DNA from 2 places in the Clostridium sp. TJA020 genome. Region 2 is predicted to be linked to the other one. Evidence: riboswitches for the same ligand, from Rfam matches in the RefSeq annotation. Region 2 holds a riboswitch; the other holds the start of a gene.
What was found. Region 2 has a riboswitch for cyclic di-GMP ahead of AC4FQ1_RS05350 (BsaA family SipW-dependent biofilm matrix protein). Riboswitches for the same ligand answer to the same signal wherever they lie in the genome.
Positions count from the first base shown of each region.

Region 1 (7,591 bases), on a different contig from region 2:
TTTAAACCTTCCGCTGAAACTTTACCATTCATCTTGGCACTTTCTAAAATAAATTTTATATCTTCAAACTTGCAATTTTTTGCAAAGTTATAAATTGACTCTATTTTAAATAAATTATAATCTTCATCTTCTTCATTATTTAAATTATCTATTTTCTTATCAAGTAATATTTCTTCATCTTTTTTTATTAAAGTTACATTTGTATGTATGTCCTCAATAACTACTACACACTTTGATTTTTCACCTATAACTTCTACTTCTATATAAAGACTTTTATCTGTATCTTTTTGTGTTATATTTATAATATTTTCTTTTACTATTTTATTAGCTTCTTCAAGCTCTTCTTTTTTAAAATTTGATAAAATAGTTAACTTTTTATAAGATTTTTTTATTACAACACCTAGTGCTGCTGCTATTTCTATACCAACTTGTCCAGTTCCAGGTATCCCAACTCCTAATGCATTTTTTATTACATTAGCACTTAATTTTATGTTTATAAATTTTATTTTTTCATCTAAATTTTCAGATGCTATAGAAGCTGCATAAGCTATAGCAATTGGTTCTGTACAACCTTCTGATGGTATAACTTCTCTCTTTAATGTTTTTATATATAGGTCTCTCATAAAATGCCCTCCAGTTAAAATTAGAAATTGGTCTTTTATATTTTTATTATATCATTATAATCTTAATTTTTGTAATCAATTACATTAATATTTTATTATAAACTTATAATATAAATAAAGTTTTACACCAAATTTTTTTTATATTTATAATTATTTTAATCATCACTGCAAACACACATAGAATTCATAATTTCAATTATTTCTTCCTTTGATAATGATTTATAATACTTATCATAATGGTCTTCTGAACAAAAACTTCCTATTTTATTTTCATATCCATTATCTTTAATCTCTTTTTTACAATATAAACATCTTTTCATATTAAAGTCCTCCCTTTCATGATATTACTTTAACATTTTTTATTTTAATTAATATACTACTTTAAGATATTGTTTACAATCTTAATAAAAAAAATATTTTTATAACCTTTATAGAATTTTATTTTATTAAAAATATATTATTAAATAACCTTAATTATTTTTTATTACAAAAACTCTACTAATTATCATTAGTAGAGTTTAATTTAATCATATAAAAATTATTTAATTTTATCTAAAACATATTGTTTATATTCATTAAAAGTCATATTTTCTATAGTTGCACCTTTATTAACTTTTCCACTTACAAAGTTATATTCTGCAGAACCATAATTAAAAGATGGACTTAAAACAGAAATACTTGATTCTGTTGTTCTATAAGTTACCTTATAACTTAACACTTCTTCACAGAAATTAAGTATTTCTAAATAATTTTTTATATATCCTGCACTTATCATTTTAACAACAAAAGAAAATAAGTTATATCCTCCAAGTAATTGTTTCATATTTCCACCATGCATATTAAATACTTTATCTGTGCTATAAAAGTACTTCATATCTCCAAATGTAAGTGTTTTAAATTCATTATTTATTTCTAATCTATCATCTTTTATTTCTTCTAAATCTTTTTCTATAGTTTCCCAAGGAATTGATTTTAATATTGCATTATTATTTATTGTTTGTGTAAAATTATCTATTGCATTATCTATATATTTATTTACGCTTATTACTTTTTCATCTATATATAAAGTGTATTTTCCATTTTCATATACTAAACTTATTTTATTATCCATATATTACCCTCACTTCTTATGTTACTTAATAATAATTATTATATAATATTAAACTATTTTAGTCCATAATTTATTTTAATTAATACCTTACTAAAATTTATTATATTAACTTATCTTCTTTTAATAACTTATATAAAGTTGGATTTAAATTAAACTCTTTCATTAAATTTTCCACTTCATTTAATGACTTAAGCTTTTTATCTTTTGATATATTAGACTTTGATGCTCTAATTAAAATATTTTTTGGTGAATGTGCTATATCAATAAATTCTAAAAGCTGAGTTTTATAACCTAAAGTTTCTAAAAGATTTCCTCTTACTGCATCTGTCATAAGTGCAGCTACCCTCTCTTGTATTATTCCATACTTTGTTAATATTTTTAAATTATCTGTTTCTATTTGACTATTAAACTCATGTTGGCAGCAAGGAACTGAAAATATCATTTTAGTATTCCACTTTATTGCATTATAAAGTGCATAATCTGTAGCTGTATCACAAGCATGTAATGTAATTACCATATCAACTTTATTATTATATTTAAATCCATTTATATCACCAAGTTCAAAGTGCAAATTAGTATAATTATATTTTTTAGCTATATCATTACACTTTTTAATAACATCTTTTTTAAGGTCTAATCCTATCATTTTTACATTTATATTTTTAATTTTTACGAAATAATAATAAAGTACAAATGTTAAATATGATTTACCACAACCAAAATCTAATATTGTAAGATCATTATATTCATTTTTCTTTATCTCATCATCAATTATTTCTATAAATCTATTTATTTGCTTATACTTATCATATTTTGATTTAACTGCTTTTCCTTCTTTAGTGAATATACCTAAATCTATTAAAGGTTCTATTATCATTCCTTCTTTAAGAATATAATTTTTTTCTTTATTATGTGATTTATTACATGATTCACATAACTTTTTATTATCAACTTTTTTCTTTCCTAAAAATACTTTTCCCTTTTTAGAAATCTTAATATTTATATTACAATTTTCACTAAAAGCATCAACTTGCTTATAATTTTCTTCTATTATTTCTAAAAGCTTACCTTCAAACTTATCTTTCTCAATATTTTCATGAAAAACTTGTTTATCTGTATATTTTTCTATTTGATAATATTCTTTATTGTTTTTTTCTTTTAATTCAATATTTATCTTTTTATATTCTATTTCTTTGTTCATCTTATTACTTATAACTATTTTAAAAGCTTTTTCATTTGTAATTTCTTTTATAGCTCTTTTTAATTCTTCCATTAAGTTCACACCTTACTTTTTGTTTTCTCTCTAAAATAAATTATGTCTATACATAATTAAATTTATTATATTAAAATAATACAACACTCTAAGAAAAAAATATATAAAAATAAAGTCTTATTATAAAACAAAAGATGCTGCAAAAAATTTATAGCATCTTTTTTAAAATTTATATCCAAAGCTTTTATTTCAATTTATTAATTAATTTTTTAGCATCTTTTTCGCATAAAGGTTTTGAAAATAAATATCCTTGTATATATTCAACATTCATTTCTTTTAATATGTGAAGTTGCTTGTATGTTTCAACTCCTTCTGCAACAACTTTAATTTCTAATGACTGTCCTATATCTACAGCTAACTTTACTAATTTTTTATAATCATCACTTTTACTCATATTTTGTATAAATTCTTTATCTATTTTTATACCCGATATAGGTAATTTAATTAAATAATTTAATGATGAGTATCCTTTTCCAAAGTCATCTAAATAAACCTTAACTCCAAATTTTTTTAACTTTTTAAGTTTCTTTATATTAAACTTTATATTTTTAATTAAAGTGTTTTCTGTAATCTCTATACCTAAAAGATTTGGATTTATATTTATTTCTTTTAATAAATTTTCAATTATATCTGTAAAATTTTCATACATTATTTGTATTTCCGAAATATTTACAGATACAATTATAGGATCTTCTCTATTTTTATTTATTTCCTTTGAAAATACTAATGCTTTTTTTAATATATATTTTCCAAATATATTTATCATATTAACTTGTTCTATATAACTGATTATTTTTTCAACAGGAACATTCTTAAATTTTTCATTATTCCATCTTAGTAAAGCTTCAAATCCTATTATTTTTTTATTATAAGTATATTGTGGCTGATAATATAATTCTAATTCATTATTTTTTAAAGCTCTTTTAAGTTCTCTCTCTATTTCTAATTTAAATAATCTTTCTTTCTCAAATTCTTTAGTGTAAAAGGCATATTGATTTTTACCTCTAATTTTAGCTTTATATAAAGCAAAATCTGCTTTTTTTAATAAATCTTCAATTTTATTATCTTTAATTTTATCCGTTAAAATTCCAAAGCTTGCTGATATTGAATTTATTTTTTCTCTTTTTCTAAACTGATAATTTAAAGTCTTTATAATTTCTTTAACCTTTTTTATTAAAAACTTTTCGTTAGTTACATCTTTATAAATAATTATAAATTCATCTCCACTAATTCGTGCTACAAAAGCATCATTACAAACCCGTTTAAATATATTAGAAATCAATACTAAAACTTTATCTCCCCAATAATGCCCAAAGGTATCGTTTACCTTTTTGAAATCATCAATATCTATGGAAATTAATGAAGCATACTCTGTATCTTTCTTAATTTTTTTTAAATATGTATATATACTTCGTCTATTATTTAATCCCGTAAGTGAATCAGTAAATATTAACTTTCTTAATTCATCACTATAACCTTCAAAATTAACTATATCCATGTAAATAACAACTATTCCTATGACATTATTTTTATTGTCCCAAACTGGAATTTTATGAACTTCTATTGTTCTCAATTCTCCATTTATTATTTTTTCTCTAATAAATTGAATATTATCCCTTTTATTAATAACCATTTTATCTTCTAATATTATTTTCTCTATGAGTTCTTTTTTAAATTCATATCTCCAATTTTGCCCAATAATATCCTCTCTTTTAATATTATAATAATTCAAAAAATTATCATTTACTTCAAGTATTGAACTATTATTATCTTTTAAGATAATAGCAAATGGTATATTTTTTATTATAATATTCAAATTATTTTTATCCTTTTTTACTTTATATAATTCTTGTAATATTTCAATATTTTCAATTCTCTCTAAATACTTTCTAGCCTCTTTAGAATTAATTATATTCTTTAGACTTTTTTTACTCATATACTAAATTTACATCTCCTTATTATATTTAATTAAATAATATTTTTAATTAAATAATAAAATATACAAAAATTACTAATCTATTTTATTTTCGTACTAATACATATATTAATCAAGTATATATTTTTAAATAATACATTAATAATAAAAGCGATAAAAACTAATATTAATAGTTTTTATCGCTTTTATTAATTATATATAAATATTTAAATTGTTGGGCATATCTAAAAAATTATAAAAAAAAACCACTCAAAATAAGAGTAGCCAAAATCTAAACTAAAATAAATATATTGTGTATTTACATATATTCTGAATTAAAAACAAAAAGTATGTTTACTTTTTGGCAACTGGCTAACATAGTTTTTAAAATAAAAACCTTAGTCCCTATAGCTTTGCGTCCTTAAATTTCTCTAAGTTTGCCTATTTATTTTTACTATTAAATAGTACTATATTTTTATAAGCTTTTCAAGTATTTATTTTAACTAACATTATTTTATTATTCCTAAATCAGTTCTGAAATAAGCTCCTTTAAAAATTATATTTTCTACATTTTTGTAAGCTTTATATCTTGCTTCTTCAATATTATTTCCTATTCCTAAAACAGATAAAACTCTTCCACCACTTGTAACTAAGTTACCACTTTCAAGTTTAGCTCCTGCAATAAACACTTTATCATCAACATTTCCAATACTTATATTATATCCAGTTTCGTATTCTAAAGGATATCCTTCTGACGCCATAACTACATTTATACAAGTTTCATCTGAAAATTCTATATTTAAACTTTCTAAATTTTCATTCATAGCTGAATATATTATATCTAAAAAATCACTTTTCATAAGAGCTAAAACTGATTGTGTTTCAGGATCTCCCATTCTTACATTATATTCTAAAAGTTTTACACCATCATTAGTTATCATTATCCCAAAGAATATTATTCCTTTAAAATTAAATCCTTCTTCTTTTATTCCTTCTAGTGTTTTATCCATAATATTTTCTTTAAAATCTCTTAATACCTCATCTGTAACATATGGATTAGGACAAATAACTCCCATTCCACCTGTATTTGGACCTCTATTTTCATCATATATTTGTTTATGATCTTTAGCTGATATAAATGGCACAATAGTATTACCATCAGTTATAGAAAGAATTGATGCTTCAATACCTTCTAAAAATTCTTCTATTACTACTTTTTTACCTGCTCCATTGAATACATCTAATACCATAAAATCTTCAATTGACTTTAAAGCTTCACATTTATTGTTACATATAACAACACCTTTTCCAGCTGCAACTCCATCTGCCTTAATTACTACTGGATATTTACAATTATTTAAATATTCTTTTGCCTTATACACATCATAAAATACATTATATTCTGCTGTTTTCACTCCATATTTTTTCATAAAGTCCTTTGAAAAAGCTTTGCTCCCCTCAAGCATTGCAGCAGCCTTATTAGGTCCAAAAATTTTTAATCCTTCTTCTTCAAATCTATCTACTATTCCATTTATAAGAGGCTCTTCTGGTCCAACTATAGTTAAATCTATATTATTTTCTTTTGAAAACTTTATTAGATTTTCTATATCAGTTATATTTACATTTTCACATTTATCCTCAATTGCAGTCCCCCCATTACCTGGAGCTACATATATTTTATTTACCTTTTTATTTTTTGATATTTTCCATGCTATTGCATGTTCTCTTCCACCTGAACCAACTAAAAGTATATTCATATTTTAAAACCCCTTTTACTATATTCTAAAAAGCTTTAATTAATGTTTAAAATGCCTAATACCTGTAAACACCATTGATATACCATGTTCATTACATGCATCTATAGATTCTTGATCTCTTAAAGAACCTCCTGGTTGTATTATTGCTTTTATTCCATACTTAGCTGCTTTATCTACAACATCTCTAAAAGGGAAAAATGCATCTGATGCCAAAATTGTTGCTCCCTTTCCTCTTCTTAGAGCATCTTCTGTTGGCCAAATTCTATTAACTTGTCCTCCCCCAATACCTAATGCAATTCCATCATGTGCTACTACAATAGCATTTGATTTAACATATTTTACAACCTTCATTCCAAATATTAAATCATTCATTTCTTCTGAAGTTGGTTTTACTTCTGTAACAACTTTTAATTCATTAAAAAGATTTTTATCTTCTTCTTGTACTAATATTCCTCCATCAACTGTAACCATATACTTATCATCTTTTGGAAGATTTTCGAATTCAAGAACTCTTAAATTTTTCTTTTGCTTTAATATTTCTAATGCATCATCATCATATTCTGGTGCAGCAATAACTTCTAAGAAAATTTTAATCATCTCTTCAGCTGTTCTCTTATCAACTTTTTTATTAAAAGCTACTATTCCTCCAAATATTGATGTAGGATCAACTTCATAAGCTTTAATATAAGCTTCGTAAGTATCTTTTCCAACTGCCACTCCACATGGTGTATTATGCTTTAATGCACAACATGATGGTTCATCAAATTCATTAGCACATTTCCAAGCTATATCTACATCTTTAAAATTGTTGTATGAGAGTTCTTTTCCGTTTAAAACATTAAATGTATTCATAGCTCCATCTAGCATAGTTGATTCATAAAAAGCAGCACTTTGATGAGAATTTTCACCGTA
Region 1 covers NZ_JBZEFC010000007.1:128,779-136,369, reverse strand. Annotated here, with positions in the region: gene AC4FQ1_RS11130 (L-cysteine desulfidase family protein) at 1-623, opposite strand, end outside; gene AC4FQ1_RS11125 (hypothetical protein) at 779-943, opposite strand; gene AC4FQ1_RS11120 (hypothetical protein) at 1,162-1,734, opposite strand; gene AC4FQ1_RS11115 (class I SAM-dependent methyltransferase) at 1,835-3,007, opposite strand; gene AC4FQ1_RS11110 (sensor domain-containing protein) at 3,192-4,943, opposite strand; cyclic di-GMP riboswitch class I at 5,283-5,374, opposite strand; gene purD (phosphoribosylamine--glycine ligase) at 5,432-6,679, opposite strand; gene purH (bifunctional phosphoribosylaminoimidazolecarboxamide formyltransferase/IMP cyclohydrolase) at 6,719-7,591, opposite strand, start outside.
Region 1: linked by a shared signal. The riboswitch ahead of AC4FQ1_RS11110 (sensor domain-containing protein) and the one ahead of AC4FQ1_RS05350 (BsaA family SipW-dependent biofilm matrix protein) in region 2 are both predicted to bind cyclic di-GMP.

Region 2 (7,591 bases):
ATTTAGCAATTTTAAAATCATTTTTCACTTTATCAGAAGATGTAAAAAATGCATTACTTGCAAAGCTGATTAAACTAATTAAACTAACTAACGCTATTCCAATTGTTGCAATTATAATTTTCTTCTTTTTAATCATACTTTTCCTCCTTTTTAAGAAGTATCCATAAATCGTATAACTTTTATATATAAATAATTTTAAATACCATTACTACTACTTACTAAATTTCTTATCTTTTTTTAAAATAGAAATAATTCCTATTGAAGCAATTAATATACCTATAAAATAAAAATTTTCGTAACCAGTTTTAGGTAAAATACCATTCATTTTTTTATTATTTAGATTATAATTATTTTCTTTATTAATCATTTGCTCTGGAATTTTTATACCAGTAAATATCCATTCAACTTCAGCATATTTATTTTTGTACTCATTTCCGATTGTTTTTCCATCAAATACAGCCTCAGCTTCAAGCTTTTTTTCTTCTCCTGGCTTAACTTTACCAAGAAAAATCTCATTACTTAATCCATTTTTACTAGCTATTGGACCATTATATATAATATTGCCATCATATTTTACAACTAAATTTATCTTTTTTAATAAATCATACTGTTTACTTTTAGTAACTCTTTCAGCTCTTACATATATATCATAAGAATCTTTATGAGCATTTTTAAGAGTCATTGTTCTTTTTACACTATCCCCAGGAAGCATATTATATTTACATAAAAAAGGTTCATCACCATTAACAAATACTATTCCATTAGCATCTCCTACCAATTTAACATTAGGGGGAAGCACCTCTGCTGCCTCCCCCTTAATTCCAGTAAGTAATATAATTGATAGGGTTAATACAAAAGCTTTTAAAATATTTTTCATATATTATCACCCTACTTTTATATTTATTTAATTATTTAGATACTCCGCCTAAATCTTTAATAGCTTGAGGTGCTTCTTTCCATCCATCACTTACAGCTCCATTTGATGCTTGTATACCATCTGCTGTAACTATAACATTAAACTTTAAGTTTTTATAAACATTATCTGCTTTTTTATCTAATGTAACACTATTTAATAATGCATTTGTTGTAGCCCCTGGTTTAAGAATTCCATTATAATAATAAGTTCCTTCTTTTCCATCAATCCACTTTCCTTCTGAATCACCTAAGTTATCTCCAAAATTTAATTTAATTAAACTTAAATCTAATTTTTTAGCATCTTTTGGTGTATTATCTTTTGAACTATCATAATAAGTTATATCTTCCAACTTAATATTATTTCCATTAGTATCTTGTCCTATTTTAGTAGTAACCTTATATGAGTCAACTTTATCTCCTCTTGAATTTGTCCAAACTTTTTCTAATTTTACTTTTACAAGTTGATCATATTGTGCTTTACTATCAACCTTTACAAGTTTTTTTACTTCTGTTCCTGGAAGTACTTTTTGAGCAGTTGTTTTATCAAAATCTTCGTTTATATCTATTCCTGAATTTGCATTGCTTGGATTATCTGTTGATACTGTTGAAAATTTATTTGTTACACTGTCTTGTGATGTAAACCAAGCTAATGATCCTATTGATAATGATGCCACTACTGCGACTGCCGCTATTGCACTAATAATTTTTTTCTTTTTCATTTGTTAATCCTCCGTTTTACTTTATTTTATATTTTTAGAATATAATGTAAGGATTAGCTAAGAAAATAAGCTAATCATGTAGAATTAGCCGGTTGCACTACTAGCTCCATATGTTCCAAGTGCCCATATACAGAACATACTTCAAAGCTTCTATAAAATTTTAGTTTTAATTGCATTAGTCTTAATTAATATATTTTTATATAAAAAAAGACTAATCTATATTTAAAATAATATAAATTAGTCGGTTGCACTACTAGCTCCACATATTCCAAGTGCCCATATACAGAATATGTTTCAAAGCTCCTAAATTTCATTTTTATAATAAAATGTTATCATTTAGTTTTTTATTATACAATAGTTTTTATATTTATTTTACTTTATTAACACTTTGTTAAATTTATTAATAAAATATATTTTTATTATTTATTTCTAACTTTATCGATAACTGTACTAATACCAAATAAGGCCAAAATAAATATTATTACTATAACTAAATTTCTTTGAATAAATTGAGATATATTTCCTAAATAAGGTACATGGAACATTACCTTTCCTATAACTTGCATATTTTTAACTGGAATTGGATCAGCTGTATTATTTGCATCTCCTTTTGTTATAAATTCAGTTCCATTATTTATAACCTTTTGCACTCTATGAGTTGTTATTGTCTTTCCTGTTGAGCCTCTAAATGTTATTACATCTCCAACTTTTATTGATTGATCTGTACCATTTTTAACTACCACTAAACTTCCTGGATTTATATTTGGTTCCATACTACCAGTCATTATATAATATGTACTATAACCTAATATACTTGGATGTTTTCCTTCTTTTTCACCCATTATATTAAAGATTGATAAAACTATAACTGCAACTATAAATAAATAAAATATAATATTAAGTACAGTTTTTATTGAATTTTTCTTTTTTAATTGTTTTTTATCTTTCATTTTTCCCCCTAATGATTAAATTATAAAAATAATTTAGCATATTCAATTTAATATTTATATGTTTTTTAAGTTTACTATATTTTTGTTAATATTTATTGTATTTTTGGTTTATAATCTATAAATTATACAAAAAAGAAGTTACCAAATATTTGATAACTTCTTTCTACATTACCTCTTAAACCAATCCCCACTTTTAACTTTTAATAACTTATCTTCTTTATTTAAAATAGATTTTGTATTATATTTATAAAAATATGCTTTTTCTTTAGTACCATCCTCTAAATAAACTTCAACAACCTCTCTTAAATACTCTGAATTTTCATCTAAAACTTTAAAATTTTCTAATTCATCTAGTTCAAATAAAGTTTTATTAAAATTTTTAAATGTCATTAATTCACCAGCAATTTCTTCTTCCCCACAAATTACTGCTGGATATCCCTTATTTTCTATATGGAACAATTCTCCATAAATTGTCCCCTTTTTTAACCCTTTAACCTTACCCTTTAATAATTTCTCATAGTTGAACATCCCACTTCTAAGACTTCCATATACAAATACTTTATCCACTAACATATTTCTCCACCAATTACTTTTACATCTTCATCATAGATAGTACATGCTTCTAAAATTAATTCTATACCTTTTACTATTTCATTTAACGACATAAAAGGTACATTCTTTTTATCTAAGATTTGAGATGTTATATATGGTATGTGAACAAACCCTCCTTTAATATTTGGATACTTTTTATTTATCATGTATAAAACTCCATACATTACATGATTGCATACAAAAGTTCCAGCTGTATTTGAAAGAGTGCTTGGTATTCCATTCTCATTTAAATGTTTTACTATTGCTTTTAATGGTAAATTTGAAAAATATGCAGCATCTCCATCTGCTCTTATAACCTCATCTATTGGTTGATTTCCCTCATTGTCTTTTATTCTAAAATCATTTATATTAATTGCAACTCTTTCTGGAGTTATATCATATCTTCCCCCAGCTTGACCAATTGATATTACTACATCTGGTTTATGTTTTATTATAGATTCTTCTATAACTTTTAATGATTTTTCATATACAGTTGGTATTATAAGTTTTATTACTTCTGCACCATTTATATTATCTGAAACCATATTTACAGCTTCTTGTGCTGGATTTATTTTTTCACCACCAAAAGGATCAAATCCAGTTAATAATATCTTCATTTTAATTCCTCCTTTGTTACTATACCCTTAAATTTTTTAAAACGCTAAGAAATACATAGCAAATATATGAACAACTAATAATATTATAGCTGTTGGTGCCTGAGTCTTAATTACTTCATTTTGATCTCTACATTCTAGCAATGCAGATGGAACTATATTAAAATTTGCAGCCATAGGTGTTAAAAGTGTTCCACAATATCCAGCAGTAAGTGCTAATGCTCCAACTATTACTGGATTTGCTCCTTGTGCTAATACAAAAGGTACTCCTATTCCTGCTGTAATTACTGAAAATGCTGCAAATGCATTTCCCATAACCATTGTAAATAATGCCATTCCAAGTACGTATGCAGTAACTCCTAATAATCTATTTCCTTGCGGAACTACACCTGAAATATATTGTGATATAACCTCCCCAACACCAGCTTGTGTAAATAATGCTCCAAGTGCAACAAGTAATTGCGGTAACATACTTGTTGGTCCCATTTGGTGAAGAAGCCTTGCTCCATCATTAACAGCTTCTTTAGGTTTAGCTTTTGTTATTGCAAAAGCTGCTACCATTGCAGCTATTGCCCCAACACCAATTGCAAATTGTGATGAATTCTTATAATCGGATAATCCCATAGCTACTATAACTGCTGCAAAAGCCAATACTAATGAAGGAGTAAATATTTTGCTTTTAATTCTTTCTGATGCTTTTTGTCCTTCTTCTTCAGTAGCTGTATCGTATTTTGCAAAAACAACTTTTTTAGAAACTGTTAACAAACTTGATAAGACAAGTATTCCACCAGTTACGTTGTAAGGAAGCAACTTACCAAATATAAATGGTAGCGACATCATAATCCAAAATAATGCTGTATAATATCGTTTACTTGAATCTATTGTTTTAAACGATTTATATGCTATTACAATCATAAATAAACCCATTGTTATATAAAAAATCTCCAAAGCTATATCTATAAACTGTTGCATATTTCCCCTCCTCTTTTGTTGAATTATTTTTTAGAATATTTTTTTTGCATTTTTTTATCATATAAATAATTTTGTAATAATGATACTAAGAAAGCTATTAAAGCCATTATTATACTAGCTTTGGCTATACTTAATGCAGTAACATTATATCCAAACTCTGTTAATGTGCTTGATATCAATAAAACTCCTGAGCTTCCTGCAAAAAGATTTTGCCCAAAGAAATTACCATAATTCTCTGATGCTGCTGATAAACCTTTTATTTTTTCTTCATCAGCCTCATCTATATTATTAAACTTATTTTTAGCTGCTGCTTGTGCCATTGGATTAACTAATGGTCTAACAAATTGAGGATGTCCACTTATTCTTATTGAAAGTGCTCCAGTAATTTGCCTTATAGCTGTATAAGCAGTTAAAACTCCGCCTGTTGTAAGCTTGCCCAATTTTTTTACTAAATAAATGGCTCTTTGCCTTAAACCATATCTTTCTAATACTCCAATTACAGGCAACGTTAATATAAATAATGAAACAGCTCTATTTGATACAAACGATTGTCCTAAAACTGTTAGAATTTCATTCAAGTCCATTCCTGAAACAAAACCAGTTGCAAGTCCTGCCAATAAAACTGTAAATAAAGTTTCAATTTTAAATACAAACCCTAATATTACAATTAAAACTCCAATTAGCTTTATCATTTATTCCCTCACTCCACTCTTCCTAAGTTTTACAAAAAATTTAATTATTTTATATCTTGTTTAAAATTTTAAAACATTTTATTTAAAATTTCAATACATTTTTAACACTTAGTTCATATTTTGTAATATTTTATTACTATTTAAATTTAATTAAATTTATGTGTACTAATTAATTACAATTATTATATAATAATATATATTTTTATATATTTTAAAATAATTTAATATAAAAATAAAAAATCTATATCAAAAGGAATATATTCCTTTTGATATAGATTTTTTATTCTTCATTTAAATCTTTATTTTCGGTATTTCTATATTTTTTTAATCTTAAATTACTTAACTCTCTATCTTTATCAGTAAAAAGAGCCTTATATTTATTATTAAGAATAAGATTTTCTATAGTTAAATCTTCCATATTATTATTCATTAATAATTCCAATCCATATATATCATCATCTTCTTTTATTATATACTTAGCTGCATTTACTGCTCCTTTAGTATTTATCATTTTTAAAAGATTACTAAGCTTATAATTTAATCTTAAATCTACTTCTCTGTATATATTAATTAAATCAACATAAAATTCAAATCCGTTCATTATGTCCTCCAATTTTTATTTTATAATAATATTAAGTATACTATTTAAAATCTTTTCTTCAATATATTAATTATTACATTAATATTAATAATTAATATATAACAAAACATTAATAATTAAATATTAATATAATCATCTATTATATTAGAATTATTCTAAAAACTCTTATTCGTCATAAGAGCAAACTATCACATTAAATATTTAATTCTATATTTTTCTATTTTATTTCTTTTACAATTAATATACTTTATATTATTAACTTAATTCTATTTTATGCAAAAAAAATTTGTACTAAAATTATATTTAGTACAAATTTTTTTATTATTTTTCTAATTTTCCATTATAGTTTCCTGTTCCACCTGAAACGTTTATTATTTTATATCCTTTTCTATCTAAAAAATCACAAGTTCTACTGCTTCTTACTCCTGACTGACATATTATATAATACTCTTTATCTTTAGTTAAATATTTTTCAGGTTGGTTAACTATATTTTCCATAGGTATGTTTTTTGCATTAGGTAAATGTCCATTATTAAATTCATATGGTTCTCTAATATCTATTAAATTTATATTTACTAATTTATCTTTTAAATCATTCACTTTTACTGAATTATATTTTTTATCTAAAAATGAAAACATAATCTTCCTCCTCTCTTTTAATAATTTTATTTTTATATAATTATTATACACTTATATTATTAATCTATATATTATAATAATTTCCCATATTTTTTTATATAAATTTTCTTAATAACATTTACTAAAATCATATAAGATAATATTGTTAAAGTTAAATATATAAAATATACTCCCGGCATTGGTTTCATATCTAAAATTTCTCCAAATGAAGTATATGGAATAATTGTTCCAATTAATATTGCAAGTCCTGTAAATAAAAATACTGAACTTGAAGCTCTACTTTGAATAAATGGAATTTTTGGTGTTCTTATCATGTGTATTACTAAAGTTTGTGTCCATAGTGATTCTACAAACCAGCCCGCATTAAATACTGCTAAAAATACTACATTATTAACTCCTGAAGCTCCATAATGTCCACCTGCTACAATCGGGCATATTATAAAATATAAAATTGCATAAGTTGTTATATCAAATATTGAACTTGTTGGTCCAAACCATACCATGAAACTTCCAATTGATGAGGCATCCCATTTACGTGGTCTTTTCAAATATTCCATATCAACCCTATCCCATGGAACTGCTATGCATGAAATATCATATATAAGATTTAATACTAATATTTGAATTGGTAGCATTGGTAAAAATGGTAAAAACGCACTTGCAACTAATACACTAAACATATTTCCGAAATTAGAACTTGCTGTCATTTTTATATATTTTATTATATTAGCAAAAGTTTTACGTCCCTCAACAACACCTTTTCCAAGTACCATAAGGTTCTTTTCTAAAAGAATTATATCTGCTGATTCTTTTGCTATATCTACTGCTGTATCTACTGAAATACTAACATCTGCTTTTTTCATTGCAGGAGCATCATTTATACCGTCTCCCATAAATC
Region 2 covers NZ_JBZEFC010000002.1:308,274-315,864, forward strand. Annotated here, with positions in the region: gene AC4FQ1_RS05340 (hypothetical protein) at 1-136, opposite strand, end outside; gene AC4FQ1_RS05345 (LPXTG cell wall anchor domain-containing protein) at 212-877, opposite strand; gene AC4FQ1_RS05350 (BsaA family SipW-dependent biofilm matrix protein) at 909-1,634, opposite strand; cyclic di-GMP riboswitch class II at 1,715-1,795, opposite strand; cyclic di-GMP riboswitch class II at 1,865-1,948, opposite strand; gene AC4FQ1_RS05355 (signal peptidase I) at 2,054-2,584, opposite strand; gene AC4FQ1_RS05360 (gamma-glutamylcyclotransferase family protein) at 2,753-3,157, opposite strand; gene pcp (pyroglutamyl-peptidase I) at 3,151-3,792, opposite strand; gene AC4FQ1_RS05370 (DUF979 domain-containing protein) at 3,829-4,761, opposite strand; gene AC4FQ1_RS05375 (DUF969 domain-containing protein) at 4,785-5,450, opposite strand; gene AC4FQ1_RS05380 (hypothetical protein) at 5,734-6,054, opposite strand; gene AC4FQ1_RS05385 (rhodanese-like domain-containing protein) at 6,376-6,693, opposite strand; gene mgtA (magnesium-translocating P-type ATPase) at 6,765-7,591, opposite strand, start outside.